DNA from 3 places in the Specibacter sp. NPDC078692 genome. Region 2 is predicted to be linked to each of the others. Evidence: predicted binding sites of a transcription regulator. Region 2 holds the regulator's gene; each other region holds the start of a gene.
What was found. Region 2 encodes LexA, which represses DNA repair genes until DNA is damaged. Its sites were predicted from a motif close to TCGAACANNTGTTCGA; they were not measured.
Positions count from the first base shown of each region.

Region 1: a site for LexA is predicted at 2,687-2,702, ahead of AB0O97_RS17290 (LysM peptidoglycan-binding domain-containing protein). Genes of this name have one in related genera too.
Region 3: a site for LexA is predicted at 3,124-3,139, ahead of uvrA (excinuclease ABC subunit UvrA). Genes of this name have one in related genera too.

Region 1 covers NZ_JBFBLV010000032.1:37,625-44,409, forward strand. The annotation lists gene AB0O97_RS17285 (PASTA domain-containing protein) at 1-818, opposite strand, end outside; gene AB0O97_RS17290 (LysM peptidoglycan-binding domain-containing protein) at 940-2,586, opposite strand; gene AB0O97_RS17295 (Rv2175c family DNA-binding protein) at 2,749-3,102, shown strand; gene AB0O97_RS17300 (polyprenyl synthetase family protein) at 3,223-4,326, opposite strand; gene AB0O97_RS17305 (hypothetical protein) at 4,410-4,976, opposite strand; gene dinB (DNA polymerase IV) at 5,177-6,334, shown strand; gene AB0O97_RS17315 (DUF3040 domain-containing protein) at 6,586-6,785, shown strand, end outside.
Region 2 covers NZ_JBFBLV010000001.1:267,466-274,250, reverse strand. The annotation lists gene AB0O97_RS01315 (LysM peptidoglycan-binding domain-containing protein) at 1-306, opposite strand, end outside; gene lexA (transcriptional repressor LexA) at 640-1,329, shown strand; gene AB0O97_RS01305 (ATP-dependent DNA helicase) at 1,604-3,628, opposite strand; gene hflX (GTPase HflX) at 3,621-5,282, opposite strand; gene AB0O97_RS01295 (methyltransferase) at 5,441-6,079, shown strand; gene dapF (diaminopimelate epimerase) at 6,076-6,785, opposite strand, start outside.
Region 3 covers NZ_JBFBLV010000003.1:238,404-245,188, forward strand. The annotation lists gene AB0O97_RS03810 (ABC transporter ATP-binding protein) at 1-752, shown strand, start outside; gene AB0O97_RS03815 (ABC transporter ATP-binding protein) at 749-2,686, shown strand; gene AB0O97_RS03820 (GntR family transcriptional regulator) at 2,683-3,072, shown strand; gene uvrA (excinuclease ABC subunit UvrA) at 3,224-6,103, shown strand; gene AB0O97_RS03830 (HAD hydrolase-like protein) at 6,213-6,785, shown strand, end outside.

The sequences.
Region 1 (6,785 bases), on a different contig from region 2:
CGCAGATCCTCCAGCAACACAGCGCCATTGGCTGGCCGGTGGTCCGGGTCCTTTTCGGTCATGTAACGCACTAGCTCATCCATGACGGGGGGCAGCCCGGGAATCTCGGCGGACGGGGCCGGCATGGGCTCCTGGAGGTGCGACATGACCACAGCTACCGGTATGTCGGCACGGAAGGGCTGGTGGCCGGTCAGTAGCTCGTACAGCATCACGCCGGCGGAGTAGATGTCGCTGCGGGCGTCACCGCCCTCGCCGCGAGCCAGCTCAGGGGCAATATAGCCCACCGTACCGAAGAGAGTGCCGGTGTTGGTGGAGTTGGTGACCGCCCGCGACAGCCCAAAATCGCCAATCTTGACCCAGCCTTGATGGGAGATGAGGACATTCTCGGGTTTGACGTCGCGGTGGATTAGACCGGCGCTGTGCGCGGCGGCGAGACCTTCCACAATCGGATCCAGCAAGTCCAGTGCTTGCCGGGGACTCAGCGCACCTTGTTTGTTGATGACATCCCGAAGCGTGTAGCCGTCAATAAACTCAAATACCAGGTAGGCGTGTTCGGGGCCCACGCCGTGGTCATGAATCTGCACCACGTGCGGGTGCGAGAGGCTGGCGGCACTTTGGGCTTCCCGGCTCAACCTAGCAATGAACGCCTGATCGGCGCCTAGATGCGGGTGCAGGATCTTCAGCGCAATATTACGGTGCAGCCGCAAGTCCTTGGCCAAGTACACAGTGGACATGCCGCCGTGCGCCACCTGTGACAAGACCAGGTAGCGTCCATCAATCGTTTGCCCGACGCGGGGGTCGGTAGATCCATCGTGCACACTTGTAGTTTAGAAGCACAAAACGAAAGGGGCCGCCAGCAACACTGTGCTGGGCCCCTTTTCGTTGAGAGCGTACTCTGTGGCTAAGCCACAGTACCTTTGGTGCTAGCGAACTTTGGTGCTAGCGGAATGTTGCCCGTTTCGCCTTGATACCGGCAACATAGTTCACCGTGTCAGCGAACATCCCATTCACGCTGACCGAGTACTGCCCCTGGTAATAGCCGGCAATGGCCAGATCCTCATTGGCGGCGCCGCGCAGCAGGGCCCGAATGATGGCCACACCAGCTGTCACATTGTCGTAGGGATCCAGCAGGTTCAACTTGCGTCCTACCAGCCCGGATGCCCAATCGCCGGCGTCGGGAATTACCTGCATGGTGCCGATGGCATTTGCGGGGGAGACCGACTGGTGGTTGAAGCTGGATTCCTGCTGCGCAAAGGCCAAGGCCAACGCCGGGTCAACACCCATCTGGGATGCCGTGCTGGAGACGATCTGCTTCATCTGTTCCCGAGTGGGTGAGGGGGCTGCGAGCAGGGCGGCCTTGTTCTTGTTGGCGTCGGCAACCACTGCGGCAGGGTAGGTGTAGTGCAGGAAGGTGCTGGGCACTTCCTGGTCCGGGGTCAGGCCGGCGGCCGGGGTGATGGGCGTGATGGAACTTGAACTGGCTTTCAAGCCGGGGATTGAAAGGACCTTGCCGGGGTAGATGACGGCACTGGCGCTGATGCCATTGGCAGCAACCAGAGCAGAGACGCTGACCCCGTGCTTGGCAGCGATTGCGCTGAGCGTGTCACCGGACTTGATGGTGTACTTCCCGGACGTGGCTGCCTGTGCGGCCGGCGTGGTAGCCGTGCTCGACGGCGCGGCAGCCGCGGCTGTTCCGCCCACCTTGATTTTCTGGCCGGGGTAGATCACGGAGCTGCCGTTGAGTCCGTTGAGGGAGAAGATCGAGCTGAGGCTGATGTTGTGCTTGCTCGCAATTGCGCTGAGCGTGTCACCGGACTTGACGGTGTAGCTGCTGGAACTGGTCGAGCTAGCCGGTGTACTTGCGGCCGGCGTGGTAGCCGTGCTCGACGGCGCGGCAGCCGCGGCTGTTCCGCCCACCTTGATTTTCTGGCCGGGGTAGATCACGGAGCTGCCGTTGAGTCCGTTGAGGGAGAAGATCGAGCTGAGGCTGATGTTGTGCTTGCTCGCAATTGCGCTGAGCGTGTCACCGGACTTGACGGTGTAGCTGCTGGAACTAGTACCCGTAGCCGTTTTGGTGGTTGTGCTCGCGTTCGCCGCAGCGTCGTTGGCGCCGGAGACCACCAAGACCTGTCCGGGGTGAATGATGGAGGACGCCGAAAGCTTGTTCAAGGTCAGCACCGAGGCCGTGCTGACGCCGTGATTGGCTGCGATCGCAGAAACGGTGTCCCCGGAACGTACGGTGTAGCGAACCGTTGGCTGGTTCTGAGTCGCCCGCGCCTGTGCGCTGTGGGCCCCCGCGTTCTGGAACTTGGCGGTCACCGCCGTTGGTACAGAGCTGGCCACTACGGTGGCAGAGACGCTCTGAGCCTTGCTCTGAGCTTGGGCAGAGCGAGCCTGAATTGCTGCCAGAACATCTGCCGAGTTTAGTGCTCCGTGATTCCCGTGTGGCTGCGCCCCGGTTTGGACGGGCGCAGCGGTCGCAGGAACCGCCATAGCCAAGGAAGAGAGCATTACAACGGGGATGGCTGCTGTGGCAACTGCTGCAAGCTGTTTGCCGGAAGTGGCAGACGGGCGTGGGGGAGTCATGGGTGCGGACCTCGGGTTTCCGTTGCTGACGGTACTAGTGGTGTTGATGTTACTAGTGTGACTAATGAGAATTTACACCAAAGGGCGGTACAAAGGGAGCTCGAATGTGGATTCAAGCACAATATTCATACGCAAGATGCCAAAATGTGGGAACCTTTGTGAGTGAGTAATCTTGAATCTGTAGTCAGTGAATGGCTGCCCCTGCCCGATGTTGCCGAAAAACTAAATGTTTCGGTAACCAAAGTCCACGCCCTCGTCAAGGACGGATCCTTGCTGGCCGCACGTGTGGGAGAGCGCAATATCCGCGCGGTTCCCGCAGCGTTCATCGTTGAGGATCACATCTTGGAAAGCTTGCGAGGCACTATCTCTGTGCTTCAAGATGCAGGTTTTGAAGATGAGGAAGTCATCACTTGGCTGTTCACGGCAGACGAATCCCTGCCCGGGCGTCCGATTGACGCCTTGCACGCAGGCCGGAAAACAGAAATCCGCCGGCGCGCCGCCGCACTCGGCTGGTAATACTCACTCACGCTGCTGCCTTGCTTCGGCAAGAAGCAGCGTGAGTGCAGTTGGCACTGTATTACATCCGCGGGAGCTGGCACTGGATTACATCCGCTGGAGCGGCAACATCAGCCCGGCTCAGGAGGTTCTGGAAACGGCGCTCTGGCCCAAGGTTAGCAATGCTTCGCGTACCGAGGCTTCGACGGGAAGTTCCGCCAGAGCAGTGAACGCCTTTTGGCTCAGTCCGGAAATCATGGCCTCAGTGTTTTCCAATGCCCCGGATTCAACCATGATGGCGCACATCCGGGCCACCTCTGCTTCGCTCAAATCCTGGCGGCCCAAATTCTGGTCGACAAAGTCCCGATCCTGCGTTGAGGCAGCGTCAATGGTTAGGCCAACCAAAACTGTGCGCTTGCCTTCGCGTAAATCGTCGCCGGCAGGCTTGCCCGTCTTGGCCGGATCCCCAAACACGCCCAGGACGTCGTCGCGCAGCTGGAAAGCCTCTCCTAAGGGCAACGCGAAGGCACTGTAACCCTTCAACATGGCCTCGTCGGCCCCGGCCAGGGCACCGCCCATCACCAGGGGGTGTTCTGAGGAATACTTGGCGCTCTTAAAGCGAATGATGGCTGAAGCCCTGGCCACGGCCGTTTCATGAGGTTCTGACGGGCCGGCAACTTCTTCGAGAATGTCAAGGTACTGCCCGGCCATCACCTCGGTGCGCATGAGGTTGAAAACCTCACGCGCCCGGCTGGTGGCTCCGGCGCCGATGCGCGAAAACATTTCTTCACTGAGCGACAAGCACAGATCACCCGTGAGAATGGCAGCGGCATGACCAAACCGCTCCTCGTCCAAGGACCAGGCGCTATCGGTGTGCAAGGTGCTGAATTGTTTGTGCACGCTGGGACCGCCGCGGCGAGTATCTGAACGATCAATGATGTCGTCATGGATCAAGGCAGCGGCCTGGAATAATTCCAGGGCCGCGCCCGCCTGAACGATGGCCTCGGCATCAGGAGCCCCTCCGGCTCCGCGCCAACCCCAGTAACACAGCAGCGCACGCATGCGCTTGCCACCGGTGACCAAGGTCTTTATGGAGTCAACAAGGACCAACGTCGCCGGGGAAATTTGTGCCAAAAGCTGGTGCTTCTCCGCCAGAAAACTATTGAGCTGCGCTGCCACCGCCCCAATGTAGGCGTCATGCTCGCCTGCGGGAGAGATCAGGGGCAGGCCAGGCTTTTGGTTCATGCTTTCAAGATTCCTTGCTGTGGTGGTTGCCAGCCATGGGCGGCGATGGGTTGCTGGGAGGGCCTGATTGAGGGGCCGAGAGCTTACTTCAGTGACCCCGGCAGCAGCGTGGCCCCAGCGGTGAAGGTGGATGTGCCGGAGGTGACCACCACCGAGACGGTGACGATTTCCTGGCCGTCGGCCCGAACGTAGGTTTTCAGAGGGACACCGTCCACGGCATCGCCAGGCTGGGCCTTGAATCCCTGAGCTGTTAACGAGGTGGTGTAGAACTCCAGGATCTGTGCCGGTGTTTCCGTAGTGGTTGCTGTCACTTGGGCTACGGAAACAGTTGCTCCCTTTTCAAGGCTCGAGGCCTGAATGGCAGCCCCCTTGGGCAAAGCAAGTACCTGGGTGGGGAAGCTGGCCACCAACTCCTTGACAGCTGTTTCCGCCGAAGGGGCGGGCGTGCCAGATGCAGAGGCAGAGGCGGCCGCAGAAGCCGATGAGTCCGTCGCTGAAGGAGCGGGCGCTGAAGTGGAGGCTGTGGTGGGCGGAACATCCTGGCCAGCCGGGCTTGAGCACGCACCCAAGAACAAGGCGGCAGAGACTGCTGCGGCTGCAACAAGCTGCCTGCGGCGGGAGGGCAGTGCCCGAAGCGGGGTGGGATTCATGACTGTTTTCCTTAGCTGCCGGTGCCGGTGCGGTGACATCTTGACCAGTTTACCCATGTTGAGCGAAGGCGTACCGGCCCGTGTTGCGCAGCTCACTCGCAGATGGTCGCAGCGTAAACCCGGATCACTAGACTAGAGGGGTGAATCAACCCGAGCAGCCAGCGGATCCGCCCGTCCCCGTCCAGGACGGCTGCACCATCATGCATGTAGACATGGATGCCTTCTTTGTTTTAGTGGAACTGCGTACACGGCCCGAGCTCAAGGGCAAGATGGTCATTGTGGGCCACCCTGAGGGGCGATCGGTGGTGTTGTCAGCTTCCTACGAAGCACGCGCCCGCGGCGTCCGCTCGGCCATGCCCATGGTGACGGCCCAACGGATGTGCCCGAACGCCGTCGTCATTGCTCCTCAACATCAGCTCTACCAGCAAGTCTCTGGTCAAATCATGGAGATCTTCCACTCCATTACGGCCACGGTGGAACAGCTCAGCGTCGATGAGGCGTTCCTGGACATCAGCGGTTCGCTACGTCGATTGGGGACCCCGTTGGAGATCGGCGCCCTGATTCGGGCTCGCATTGCCGCCGAACTGGGCATCACCGCCTCCGTAGGCATCGCGGCCAGCAAATTTGTTGCCAAAGTGGCCTCTACTCGGTGCAAGCCTAACGGGATGCTGCTGATCGAAAAGTCCCGCACGGTGGAGTATTTACACACTCTGCCCGTGGAGGCGCTCTGGGGTGTCGGGGCCAAGACCCGCGAGACATTGGCCCGGCTGGGCATCTTCACCGTGGCCGATCTTGCCGCGACGCCGGTCTCCGCGCTGCAACGGGCGTTGGGCAGTAGCGGCGCCAATCTGCATGCTCTCGCTTGGGGGATTGACCCCAGGCCCGTCACCCCCGAGCATCAAGAGAAGAGCATTGGGGCCGAAGAGACTTTTGCTCATGACACGCACGACGACGTCATTCTCACCCGTGAGTTGTTGCGGCTCTCGCACCGGGTAGCTGCAAGGCTGCGGCAATCGGAGCTGAGTGGGCGGACCGTGGCGCTGAAACTAAAATATGCAGACTTCTCCGCTGTCAGCCGCTCCCGGACTCTGGGGGCGGCCACTGATAGCTCAGCCGCCATTTACGCTGCCGCCGTGGCACTGTTGCAGGGGCTGGGTCCCAGGGGGCAGGCCGTGCGGCTGATCGGGGTGCGCGTGGAAAAGCTAGAAGCGCTCGATGAGGTTCCGTTGCAATTGGAACTGGATCCTCGGGACGGGAATTCGCGCAACGCCGAAGTGGTGGGCGATGCCATTGCGGCACGTTTTGGAAACGCCAAAATTGGTCCCGCTAGGCTCCTCAAGCCCAGAGATTCCGCGTAGTGTGCGGTGGCTGCGCGGAGCCGGCCAACTACTGAGTCACAGCAACGTCACACTGGGTTTCAGTTCGGCAAGAACACGCCTATTGTTAGTAGTAGTAGGAGTTGACTCTTTGATGACTTCAACATTGTTGGCACTCCAGCCGTGCCAGGGACGCAGCGATTACCGACGCGACACTGAACCAGCGGGAACCAATAACGCTGTTAAGACGTTAACGAGACAAACGCCACGGCCCTGACCTGAAGGAGGTCGTCATGCCCCTCTCCGAGCACGAGCAGAGACTGCTGGATCAATTAGAGCAGCAGCTGCATGCTGAAGATCCCAAATTTGCACATGCCTTGTCGAGCTCACCCACGCGCTCAATGTCAACGCGAAACATTGTCATCGGAGTTCTGGTGATGATTGCCGGACTGCTAGTGCTGCTGGCCGGCGTCGCAACGCATCTGATCGTGGT
Region 2 (6,785 bases):
GTTGACCGCCTTCACCTCAGCGGCCGCGTTTGCCGGACTCGCGAGAGATCCGGCCATGATGGCAAAGGAGACAAACAAGATCAGCGCCGCGACAGCGAGAGTCGGGATGCCGAAGAACACCAACCGACCACGACGGGTCAAGCTGAGCCGAGTGCTGCCAGCGAAGTCCGCTGTGCCACAATCTGCTCCACCGATCTTCACTTCCCCTGATCGAACAGCTCCATGTTGGGCAGCACGATCCATGGTCGGTGCAGGGCCGGGCAGGGACACGCCAAAGGATGCGTGGGAGATAAGCAATGCGTTCATGACTTCTGGTCCTTTCACCGTGAATCCACTGCCCAGGGGCCAACTGCAGCCATCGGACCAAGATTCCACACTCAACATCTTCGATAGAACGTATGTTCTAATTTGCTACTAGTACAGTTTTAGCATCTATAGACGACACTTGCCAAGAGCAAATAGAACAAATGTTTGAAATTCGTCTCTTCGTGGCTTAAACTTGCAGAACAAGGATTGGCCGCTAGATGCAGTCCACCAGCAGGCACTGACATTGTTCAGGGCAGCCACGAAAGGACCGACGGAACCATGGCGCTTCCAGACCCGCCGCACCGCATTCCCCAAGCACCCAGCCGCGCTGGAATGAAGGGCCTGACGGTAAGGCAGAAGAAAATTCTCGAGTGCATCCAACGGTGCATTGCCGACAAGGGCTACCCGCCCTCAATGCGCGAAATTGGCGATTCCGTGGGGCTGGCTAGCCTTTCCAGCGTCACTCATCAGCTGACCCAGTTGGAGCGCCACGGCTATTTGCGCCGTGATCCCAAGCGTCCCCGCGCCATGGAAGTTCTCATCCCGCTGGTATTGGACAGCGGAGTTGTCGAAATCGAAGGCGTTAGCGCACCGAAGACTCTGCGCAGTTCGAACGGTCTGAACTTTGCCGAACTGAGCAGTTCTTCGGACACCGCTTTTGTGCCTCTCGTGGGCCGCATCGCAGCAGGTGGCCCCATCTTGGCTGATCAGTCAGTGGATGACATCATGCCTTTGCCGCGGCAGATCGTGGGCAGCGGTGAATTGTTCATGCTCAGGGTCCAGGGTGATTCCATGATCGACGCCGCCATCTGCGACGGCGACTGGGTTGTTGTGCGTCAACAGCCAACAGCCAACAACGGCGACATTGTGGCGGCATTGCTCGAGGATGAGGCGACCGTCAAGACGTTCCGTCAGCGTGACGGTCACACCTGGCTCCTGCCACAGAACACTCGCTATGAGCCGATTCTGGGCGACCATGCCACCATCATGGGCAAGGTCGTCTCGGTGCTGCGAAGCCTCTAACCGAAGTCTCTAACGAAAAAACCGATAGCCGGCCGCCGTTGGCGCGTGCCGAAGAAGTACGAAGGCACCCCGTCAGCTCATGAGCTGATGGGGTGCCTTCGTGTGTGGCAGCCAAAATGTGTGTACAGCCCGGAGTGTCAGTGGCTTCTGCTTCCAAACAGCAGATGACGCGCTTAACCAGTTCGAGACTGCAGAAGACGCGACAAATCCGCGATTTTCATCGCATCATCTGCGTTTTCAAATCCAGCCCGTAACCCTGCCTTCGTGGGTGGCACTACTTGCCGGAGAGCCGCTTCAGCGCGCCCAACGCCACGGTTCTGTCCTTAGTGGACCAGAAAGGCGGTAGAGCGGCACGCAGGAAACCGCCGTAGCTGGCATTGGCCAGACGGGAATCAAGTACAGCAACCACGCCCCGGTCTTGGCTGGAACGGATCAACCGGCCCACCCCCTGCGCGAGGCGCACCGCTGCATGGGTGGCAGAGATGGCAATAAATCCGTCACCGCCACTTTGCGCCACGGCACGGGCGCGGGCAGTGACCAGCGGATCATCCGGGCGCGGGAACGGGATCCTATCTATCACCACAAGACGGCAGGAGGCTCCTTGCACATCAACACCTTGCCAGAGCGACATGGTACCGAACAGGCAGGTGTCCGGTTCATCGGCGAACTGTTTAATGAGCCCGGACATGGAGGAGTCCCCCTGGCACAGGATCTTCACCTTGAGCTTTTTGCGGAGCTTCTCGGCTGCGTCTTCTGCAGCACGCCGCGAAGAGAACAGAGCCAAGGTTCCGCCACCGGCGGCGGTGATGAGCGCTTCCAATTCATCTAATTGCTCAGCGGACATCCCGAAGCCGGGTTTCTGCAGATGGGCGGCGACATAGAGCATGCCTTGTTTGGGGTAGTCGAACGGCGAACCGACATCGGCCCCCGTCCAAGTGGGAGCGCTGGGCCCCAAAAGACCGAGCCCGCCAGCTGTGGCTTGGAAGGACTCGCCAATAGCAAGAGTGGCCGAGGTGAGCACTACCGTCCGATCGGCAAACAAGCCCTCCCGCAATTTCATCGCCACGCTCAAGGGTGCGATGTTGAGCACTGCCGGCTCATTTTCATCCGCCTTCTGATAGCCCTTGCCCGGTGCGAAGGAACCCGGCCGCGAGGCCCACACCACCTCACGGGCATCATTGGCAACCAGCAGACGCTCGCACAAATCGAAGATCAGATTGAGCCTGGATCGGGCAATCGAACGCCCGCCGTCGGCGGCAGCATTACCCTCAGGCTTAGAATCGGACAAGGCGGCACGTACCGCGTCACGCAATTGCTCCACAGCTTGAGATTGCACCTCGTTGAGCCCCTGTGGGAATAGCCCCTCGGGAACACCAGCTAAGGCAAGGTCCAGTGCCGCGGCGCTGGCCTGCAAGGCGTCCACGGAAACAGCGGTGTGCTTGCGCGTGCTTGACGCCGCCGCCTGCACCATCTGCACAGAGAGTTGCCCGGTGACCGCGCCTGTTACGCGATCCTGGAGCTCATGTGCTTCATCGACCACCACCACGTCATAGTCGGGAAGCACGGCGATGCCTTCAAAGGCACTGATGGCCAGCATGGCGTGGTTGGTGACCACAATGTCAGCCTCTGCTCCGCGGGCACGGGCCAGCTCCGAGAAGCACTCGGTAGCCATCGGGCACTTCTGGGCGCCCAGACATTCCATGGAGGTTACAGAGACCTGCCGCCAGGCTTTGTCCGTCACTCCCGGAACAATCTCGTCCCTGTCGCCGGTGTCTGTTTCCTGCGCCCATTCGCGCAGACGCACCACTTCCTTGCCGAGCTGTGAGGTGGGCCCGGAGGTGGCACTGGGAGGGTGAGCCACGTTGTCTTCGCCAAGACTAAAAAGGGCGCCCTCGCCGGTGTCTTCGGTAGGGAAACCACCTGCCAGTTTTTGCCGGCACACATAGTTGCTGCGGCCCTTGACTAAAGCAACGTCAATGGCCCGCGGCAACATCGGTTTCAGGGCAGCCAACAACCTAGGTACGTCCCTGCCCACGATCTGTGCTTGGAGGGCAAGGGTCGCGGTGGCAATCACCGCAGGCTTGTCGCTGGTCAGGGAGTTGACGATCAGTGGTATCAGGTAGGCGAGGGACTTTCCGGTCCCCGTGCCCGCCTGAACCAGCAGGTGGTCCCCGCTCTCAAGAGCGGCAACTACCCGGCGTACCATTTCATGCTGGCCATCGCGGCGTTGCCCGCCCATGGCGTCAACGGCCCGATCCAAAAGGTCCAGTGCCTGCTGCGAAAGTTCACTATCAGGCATGCTGGACAAACGGTTCAACCTCTGCAGCCAAGTCTTCACGGACACGAACCTGAGCCAAGGTGCCCTGCTCTCCATGTTCCAGACTGATGATCTCAGCATCGCTGCGATGCAATTTGTTCAGCACATCGCCACGGTCATAAGGGACCAGCAATGTCAGCACGACGCTGGGGTGCGGAATCCCTTCCTTGATGGCTTCGAGCAACTCCTCGATGCCTTGTCCTGTCCTGGCCGAGACCACCACAGAGCGGGACTCACGCTGGCGAAGACGCTCCACCACAAAGGGATCGGCGATATCTACCTTGTTCAGGATGATGATTTCCGGGATCTGGAGTGCCTCGACTTCGGCAAACACCGAGCGAACCGCAGAGATCTGCCCCTCCGGGTCTGGGTGGGAAGCATCGACAATGTGCAGGATCAGATCCGCGTCGGCGACTTCCTCCAAAGTGGAGCGGAAGGCTTCCACCAGTTGGGTGGGCAGTGCGCGGACAAACCCTACAGTGTCAACCAAGGTGTAGCCCAAGCCGTCAGAAGTCTCGGTTTTACGGACCGTTGGATCCAGTGTTGCGAACAGTGCGTTCTCCACGAGCACGCCCGCATCAGTGAGACGGTTCAGCAGCGAGGACTTGCCAGCATTGGTGTAGCCGGCAATGGCCACTGAAGGCACATTGTTGCGTTTGCGGTTGGCGCGTTTGGTTTCCCGGGCAGGAGCCATTGCTGCGATCTCGCGGCGCAGTTTCGCCATGCGGGTGCGGATCTTGCGTCGGTCCAGTTCCATCTTTGTTTCACCGGGACCACGGGAACCAATACCGCCACCTGCAGCACCCACCCGGCCACCAGCCTGACGAGACATGGATTCACCCCAGCCACGCAGTCGTGGCAAAAGGTATTCCATCTGGGCCAGTTCAACTTGAGCCCGGCCTTCACGGGATTGGGCATGCTGGGCAAAAATATCCAGAATCAGTGCAGTCCGGTCAATAACCTTAACCTTGACAACCTCTTCAAGCGTGCGCCGCTGGGACGGTGAGAGGTCACCGTCAATGACCACGGTGTCTGCGCCGGTGGCGTGCACCATCTCCTTGAGTTCCTGGGCCTTGCCCTGTCCCAAGAACGTTGCCGGATCAGGCTTGGCCCTGCGCTGCACCAAACCGTCCAGGACTTCCGATCCTGCCGTTTCAGCCAGAGCAGCCAGCTCTCGCAGCGAGTTCTCGGCATCGGCCATGGTGCCAGAGGACCACAGACCAGCGAGCACTACGCGTTCAAGGCGCAACTGGCGGTATTCGACTTCGCTGACGTCTTCGAGCTCAGTGGACAGGCTTGCCTGACGGCGCAGCGCGTTGCGGTCAGCCAACTCGCTCTGATCACCATCAGAGAGGCTGTGCTGGAAATTCAGGGTGGACACGGCTTGCGCCCGTCCTTCAAGCGGCCTGGTGGCAGGGGCCCCACCGAACGGATCTTGGGCCTCAATGTCCTCATCCGCACGCGTGGCACGGGAAGCGGCCGCGTCCTTGGCCAAAATCCGGTCAATCACGGCTTCAATCTCCGCGGCAGAAAGGGACTCCTCCCCCGTGCTGTGGCCCTGTGAAGGTGCCGTGTTCTCCCCGTCACGGGGCAGCTCGTTGCCGTCGGAACCATTGTGTGCAGATGCGTGGGACATATTCTCCTTATAGGCTGTTACCCTCAATCGTAGTCCGAGCCACCGACACTCACACCTTTTGAGGTTCTTGGCTTGTGGATAATCACACGTGTGCATGTGCTGCGCTTAGGCGCGCCTAGATACACAAAGCGGTCGTTGGGCACTAATCTGGCATGACTATGGGTACTCAGGGTGCAGATCACTATTTCAGTTCACAACCGTCCACGCCGATGAAACGCCGGCCACTTCGCGTAGTTTTGGCTGGCGAGGAGCGCAATCTCCACACAGCCGGGGGCATCTTCAGCCCTGATGGTGTGGACAAAGGCACCACCATCTTGCTCAATGAAGCACCACCACCGGCCACTGCCGGTAACCTCTTGGACATCGGCTGCGGCTGGGGACCCATTGCGCTCACTCTGGCGCTGCGCTCCCCTGCAGCAACGGTGTACGCGGTGGACGTCAATGAGCGTTCCATCGAGCTGACCCAGGACAACGCCAAGGCTCTGGGATTGGCCAACGTCAAGGCGTCAACTCCCGACGCCGTTGATGCAGAGCTGCGCTTCACGACCATCTGGTCCAATCCGCCCATCCGCGTGGGCAAGGCCGAGCTGCACTCGATCCTGCTGATGTGGCTGCCCCGTTTGGCCCACAACGGCACGGCCTACCTTGTGGTGCAAAAGAACTTGGGCGCTGATTCGTTACAGCGCTGGCTGACCGCCGAACTTAGCGAGCAGTTCCCTGAAGCCGGCTTTACGGTGGCTCGCGATTCCACGAATAAGGCCTTCAGGATTCTGAAGGTGACCCGCACCAAGCCTTAAGCGCTCAACCCGTCGGCAAAAACACCTTCTGCCACGATGACGGCGGGCCCGCTCAGCTCCACATGCTCGCGACCATCGGATCCGGGGAAGAAACGCACACCGAGAATGCCGCCCGGCACTGCTACGGCCCAGCTGTCCGGGGCCTGGTCACCGGCCCAAAAACGGGTGGCGGCTGCCGCAGCACAGGCACCGGTCCCGCAGGAGAGAGTCTCCCCCACGCCACGTTCGTGAACACGCATACTGATGCGTCCGACGTCGTCCGTCACCAAAGGCTCGGCAGGCACCGCAAACTCCACATTGGTCCCGTGCAGGGGCTCCGGAGTGACGGCGGGCGCCACGGTGAGGTTGGCTGCTGCCATCTCACTCAGATCCGCCAGCGCCACCACCGTGTGCGGGTTGCCCATGGTGATGGACAGGGCGGGGCGCGCCACGGCCAGCCCGGCCGTCTCGACCAGCGAGTCGCTACCGCTCGGGGCCTGCTCGGGGTGAATGAAACCCCAGTGGCCCATGTCCACGCTGTACCCGTCTGCAGTGCGAGCCACCACCTTGACGCCGGCCCGGGTGCCGATCACGAGCTCGTCACCGGCGCCCAGCTCCACGAGGCCCTGCGTCACGAGGAAGTGGGCAAAAACGCGCACCCCGTTGCCGCACATCTCAGAGATGGAACCGTCGCCGTTGTAGTAATCCATGAACCATTCGGCGCCCG
Region 3 (6,785 bases), on a different contig from region 2:
CCGGAGTCAGCTTCACCGCCTCCCCGGGAAGCACGACGGCGATCATTGGCTCCACCGGTAGCGGCAAGTCCACATTGGTGAACCTCATACCAAGACTCTTGGACGCCACCGAGGGTGGCATCCAGTTGGGCGGACACAACATCAAGGACGTGACCTTGCAAGCGCTGCGCAGCTCTATTGGGCTCGTACCGCAGAAGGCTTACTTGTTCACGGGTACGGTAGCGAGCAATATTCGCATGGGAAACCCAGACGCTACGGATGATCAACTGTGGCAAGCATTGGAGACAGCACAGGCTGCGAACTTTGTCCGGGACATGCCTGAAGGCTTAGAGGCCCCTATAGAGCAGGGAGGCTCCAACGTCTCCGGTGGACAGCGCCAACGGCTCTGTATTGCCCGAGCCATTGCCGCCGGACCCTCTGTGTACCTTTTTGATGACAGCTTCTCGGCTCTGGACTATGCAACGGATGCCAAACTCCGGGCAGCACTGAAACCGGTCACCCGCGACGCGGCAGTTCTGGTTGTAGCCCAACGGGTAGGCACCATCAGGGACGCAGATAACATCCTGGTCCTAGACGAAGGGGTGTTAGTAGGCCAAGGCACCCATGAGCAGTTGCTCGACAGCTGCCCCACGTATCAGGAAATCGTCAACTCGCAGCTAGGAGCAGACGATGACTTAGAGGCTCCGGCCATGGACAGCACCAGCAGCACGGAAACCAACCCCACCACCACCCGTGACGGAGGCCTCTCATGAGCATGATGCGCGGCGGCCGCGGCGGCGGTCCACCCCAAAAGGCCATGGCCTTTGGTCCCAGTCTGAAACGAATCCTGGGTCTTATGGCCCCGGACAAGATCCGCATCACTCTCGTGGTGATCATGGCAGCTATCTCGGTTGGCCTGTCCGTAGTAGCGCCCAAGATCCTCGGCAACGCCACCGACATCATCTTCGACGGCGTGGTGGGCAAGATGCTCGGCCAGTTCCCGGCCGGTACCACCAAAGCCCAAGCCGTGGCCGAGCTGCACGCCAAGGGGCAGGGCCAGCTGGCGGACATGCTCAACGCCATGAACGTGGTGCCCGGCCAAGGCATGGATCTAGGCGCCCTGGGCCAGGTGCTCATGATTGTCTTGAGCCTGTACATAGCTGCCTTCTTCTTCAACTGGGGTCAGGGCTTTGTCACCACGGGCATAGTCCAGCGAGCCATGTACAGACTGCGCCGCGACATTGAGGCAAAGTTGGACCGGCTACCTATGTCGCACTTCCAACAGGAATCTCGCGGCGATGTGCTCTCACGCGTTACCAATGACATTGATAACTTCTCCCAAACGCTGAACCAGACATTGACGCAGATCCTCATCGCCGTCCTGACGGTATGCGGCGTCCTAGGCATGATGTTCTCCATCTCGCCCCTACTGGCTGGCATCTCGCTCGTGACGGTGCCCATTATTGCTGTCATCACCATCATGATCGCCAAGCGCTCGCAGGTGCAGTTCGCAGCTCAGTGGAAGAGCACCGGAGACCTCAACGGTCATGTGGAGGAAATGTTCACGGGCCATGAAATCGTCAAGGCGTTTGGGCAGCAGAAGCAGGCTATTGAGAAGTTCCGGGTCTCCAACGATTCCCTTTATGAATCAAGCGCCAAGGCCCAGTTCATCTCCGGCATCATCATGCCCAGCACCAACTTCATCTCCAACCTCAACTACGTGGTGGTTGCGGTACTCGGCGGCATTCAGGTGGCCCAGGGCGTGCTCACGATTGGTAGCGTGCAGGCGTTCATTCAGTACTCGCGCCAGTTCAGCCAGCCCATGGCTCAGATTGCCAGCATGATCAACTTGCTCCAATCAGGGGTCGCCTCCGCAGAGCGCGTCTTTGAGCTGCTCGACGCCACAGAGCAGACTCCCGATCACGTCCCCGCTGCAAAGCTGGCTCCCCCTGCGGGCCGCGTGGTCTTTGATCACGTCAACTTCAGCTACACCCCGGGGGATCCGCTCATCAAGGACCTGTCCCTCGTGGCCGAGCCGGGGGAAACCGTGGCCATCGTGGGGCCCACCGGCGCCGGCAAGACCACCTTGGTCAACTTGCTCATGCGCTTCTACGAGATTGATTCGGGCACCATCACGGTGGACGGCGTCAACACAGCCCAGCTAACCCGCGATGACCTCCGCAGCCAGTTCGGCATGGTGCTCCAGGACGCGTGGCTCTTTGGTGGCACCATCAGGGAAAACCTGGCCTACGGCAAGCTGGGCGCTACCGAGGAAGAGATCGTAGAAGCGGCCGTAGCAACACACGTAGATCACTTTGTCCGTTCGCTCCCGGATGGCTATGACACAGTTCTCACGGACGACGGCGGCGGGCTGAGTCAGGGGCAGCGCCAGCTCATGACGATTGCCAGGGCCTGGATCGCCAATCCGGGCATTCTGATCTTGGATGAGGCCACCAGCAGCGTCGATACGCGCACCGAAGTCATGATCCGCCAAGCCATGAATAAGCTGCGTGCCAACCGGACCAGTTTTGTTATTGCTCACAGACTCTCCACTATTCGCGATGCTGACCTCATACTGGTGATGGATAGTGGTCGCATTATTGAACAGGGCAGCCATGACGTGCTGCTCGCTCACAGGGGATTCTATTACGATCTCTATATGAGCCAATTTGGCGATCCAATGGTGGAAGAGGTGAGCCAGGTATGAACTCCATGGATGTATTGATGCGCCGGTGGCGATTGGACTTGGAATCGACGGTGCCCCCGTTTGAACAGGTCCGGCTGCGGATTCTGGACCTAGCCTCTTCAGGGGAGCTGGCCGTGGGCACCAAACTGCCCTCGGTTCGTGCTCTGGCCACGGATCTAGGGGTTGCAGCCAACACTGTAGCCCGGGCCTACCGGGAGTTGGAGCAAGCAGGCATTGTGATCACGGCAGGACGCAGTGGGACAGCTATTGCTTCCGGCGGTGACAAGATTGCCGCTGCGGTGGCCGAAGCCGCGGACTCTTATGCCGCCGTCGTGCGTGAATTGGGGATGCCGCGGGCTCAGGCTCTGCGTATTGTCTCCGCCGCTCTGGAACGCACCGGCGGCTGATTTTTTAGCGCTCAAGCCAGAGCCGAAGAAAGCGCCGATTCGAGCCATTGTTCGAACGAACTTTCGATTATACTGATGTAGGAAAACACTTGCGTGGCGGACGCTCGCCACGTGTAGCGGCTTTGCCGCGGACTGCTATGCGAAGGAAATAATGGCCCAGCCAGCAACACCTGTGAACGCCGCCCGCCCGGATTTGTCACGCCTGATTGTCAAGGGTGCCCGGGAAAATAATCTGCGCAACGTTGACCTTGACCTGCCCCGCGACTCCATGATCGTCTTCACAGGGCTGTCCGGCTCAGGCAAGTCCTCTCTCGCCTTTGACACTATTTTTGCTGAAGGTCAGCGCCGCTACGTGGAATCGCTCTCCGCCTATGCGCGGCAGTTCCTGGGCCAGGTTGACAAGCCGGATGTTGACTTCATAGAAGGCCTGTCCCCGGCCGTGTCCATCGATCAAAAGTCGACGTCGAAAAACCCGCGTTCCACGGTGGGCACCATCACCGAGATTTACGATTACATGCGCCTGCTCTGGGCCCGTGTGGGTACGGCCCATTGCCCCGTTTGTGGTGAGCCCATCGCCAAGCAGACGCCGCAGCAAATTGTGGATCAGCTGCTGGAAATGCCCGAAGGCACCCGCTTCCAAGTTCTGGCCCCGGTAGTTCGTGACCGCAAAGGTGAGTTTGTTGAGCTGTTCAAGGAGCTCACGGCCAAGGGCTACTCCCGCGCCAAGGTAGATGGTGAGCAAGTTCAGCTCAGCGATCCGCCCAAACTGAAAAAGACGTTCAAGCACACCATCGAAGTGGTGGTTGACCGTTTGGTCGTCAAGGACGGCATTCAGCAGCGCCTCACCGACTCCGTCGAAACCGCTCTGGGCCTGGCCGATGGACGGGTGCTGGCGGAACTCGTGGACCTTGAGCCCGGCGATGACGGACGGATCCGCTCCTTCTCCGAGAATCTGGCGTGCCCCAACGAACACCCCCTCGCCATCGATGAGATTGAGCCGCGCTCCTTCTCCTTCAATAACCCCTTCGGTGCCTGCAGTGCGTGCAGCGGTATTGGTACCAAGCTCGAAGTGGACGAGGAACTGGTAGTTCCCAACCCATTCCTGTCCTTGCGCGAAGGCGCCATTGCACCGTGGTCCTTGGGAACCGCCACCACCGAGTACTGGAACAGGCTCCTTGAAGGTCTGGCCACGGAGCTGGACTTCAAGATGGAGACCCCGTGGAATAAGTTGGACACCGATTCGCGCACCGCCATCCTGTACGGCAAGGACCACAAGGTAGTGGTGCAGTACAAGAACCGCTTTGGCCGCGAACGCAAATACAGCACCGGCTTTGAAGGCGCCATCCAGTACATTCACCGCAAGCACGGCGAGACGGAATCCGATTCCGCCCGTGACCGCTACGAAGAGTACATGCGCCAGATTCCCTGCCCCGCCTGTGGCGGTGCGCGGCTGAACCCGGCCTCCCTCTCGGTGCTGATCAACGGCAAGTCCATCGCCGAGGTCTGCGCCCTGTCCATGCGCGACTGCTTTGACTTCCTCTCCAACCTGGTCTTGACGGGCCGCGAAGCACAGATTGCCAGCCAGGTGCTGAAGGAAATCCAGGCCCGCCTGAAGTTCCTGCTCGATGTCGGTTTGGAATACCTGAACCTAGAACGCGCCTCAGCCACGCTCTCCGGCGGTGAAGCCCAGCGCATCCGCCTGGCCACCCAGATCGGCTCCGGTCTGGTGGGCGTGCTGTACGTACTCGATGAACCGTCCATTGGCCTGCATCAGCGCGATAACCGCCGCCTCATTGGCACCCTGACCCGTCTGCGGGACCTGGGCAACACGCTCATTGTGGTGGAGCATGACGAAGACACCATCAAGGAAGCCGATTGGATCGTTGACATTGGCCCCGGCGCCGGTGAACACGGCGGCGAAGTGGTGCACTCCGGTTCCTTGCCGGATCTGTTGGCGAACACCCGCTCGTTGACCGGCGATTACCTGTCCGGGCGCAAGTCCATCGCACTTCCGGCCAAGCGCCGCAAGTATGACAAAGCACGGGAACTCGCCGTGGTTGGTGCGCGCGAAAACAACCTGCTCAACATTGATGTGAAGTTCCCCTTGGGCGTGCTGACAGCTGTCACCGGCGTCAGTGGCTCCGGCAAGTCAACGCTGGTCAATGAGATCCTGTACAAGGTGCTGGCCAACAAGCTCAACGGAGCCAAGCAGGTTGCCGGACGCCACCTGCGCATCGACGGCCTGGAACACCTGGACAAGGTGGTGCACGTCGACCAAAGCCCCATTGGCCGCACCCCGCGCTCCAACCCGGCCACGTACACGGGTGTTTTTGACAACATTCGCAAGCTCTTCGCCGAGACCAACGAATCCAAGATGCGCGGATACCAGCCGGGCCGCTTCTCCTTCAACGTCAAGGGCGGACGCTGCGAAGCTTGCACCGGTGACGGCACGCTGAAGATCGAAATGAACTTCCTGCCGGACGTCTACGTGCCCTGCGAGGTCTGCCACGGTGCCCGCTACAACCGCGAAACCCTCGAGGTGCACTACAAGGGCAAGTCCATTGCCGACGTCCTGAACATGCCCATCGAAGAAGGCGCCGATTTCTTCGCCGCCTTCACCCCCATTGCCCGGCACCTGCGCACGCTGGTCGACGTCGGACTTGGTTACGTGCGCTTGGGGCAAGCCTCGACCACGCTTTCCGGCGGTGAAGCGCAGCGCGTCAAGCTCGCTGCAGAACTGCAGAAGCGCTCCAATGGCCGCAGCATCTATGTGCTCGATGAGCCCACCACGGGCCTGCACTTCGAGGACATTCGCAAACTGCTGCTGGTGCTGCAGGGGCTCGTGGACAAGGGCAATACGGTCATTGTCATTGAGCACAACCTCGATGTCATCAAGAGTGCCGACTGGATCGTGGATCTGGGCCCCGACGGCGGCACCGGCGGCGGCCGTGTGGTGGCCACCGGCACTCCGGAAAAGCTCGCCAAGAACAAGGAGAGCCACACGGCTACGTTCTTGCGCGAGGTTTTGTAATCCCCACGCCCTCCCACGCTGCCCAGTGCCCTCCGTTGTGGCTAGTCATGTATGCCACTTGCTGCATGGATGGGCATGGTGGGGGCTGGCTCGTGAGAAACTGGTGGACGTGACTACAGTGATTCCTGCCATGACCGCTGGCAAAAAACGTGACAACCTGCCTTGGGTGGTTCTTTTCGACCTCGACGGGACGCTCGTTGACCCAGCCGGTGGCATCACCGGCGGCGTGGAATACGCGTTGCGCGCCAAGGGCCTGCCCGTGCCGGCAACAAGCGAGCTCAGCAAGATGATCGGCCCCAAGTTGGCCGATGCACTGGTCAACATCGCCGGAGTTCCCGAGGCTCAGGTCGATGGCGTCATCGCAGCCTACCGAGGCTGGTACGGCGAACAGGGCATGGCCATGTCACAGGTCTATCCGGGCATCCGTGAGTTGTTGACGGAGCTGAAGAACAGCGGCGTTTACCTCGCCGTTGCAACGCAAAAGCCCGAGCCGCTGGCCAAGAAGCTGCTGGCGCACCACGGCATCGATACCTTGTTCCACACCATTTGCGGCTCACACGCCGATGAAACACTCAAGCCGGGTGATCCGGAATACCGCCCGGGCAAGACTGAGATTATTGCTGCCGCGCTGGCCCACACCTGCGCCATTGCTGCTCTCGTTGCCACCCCTGGTACCGAGCTC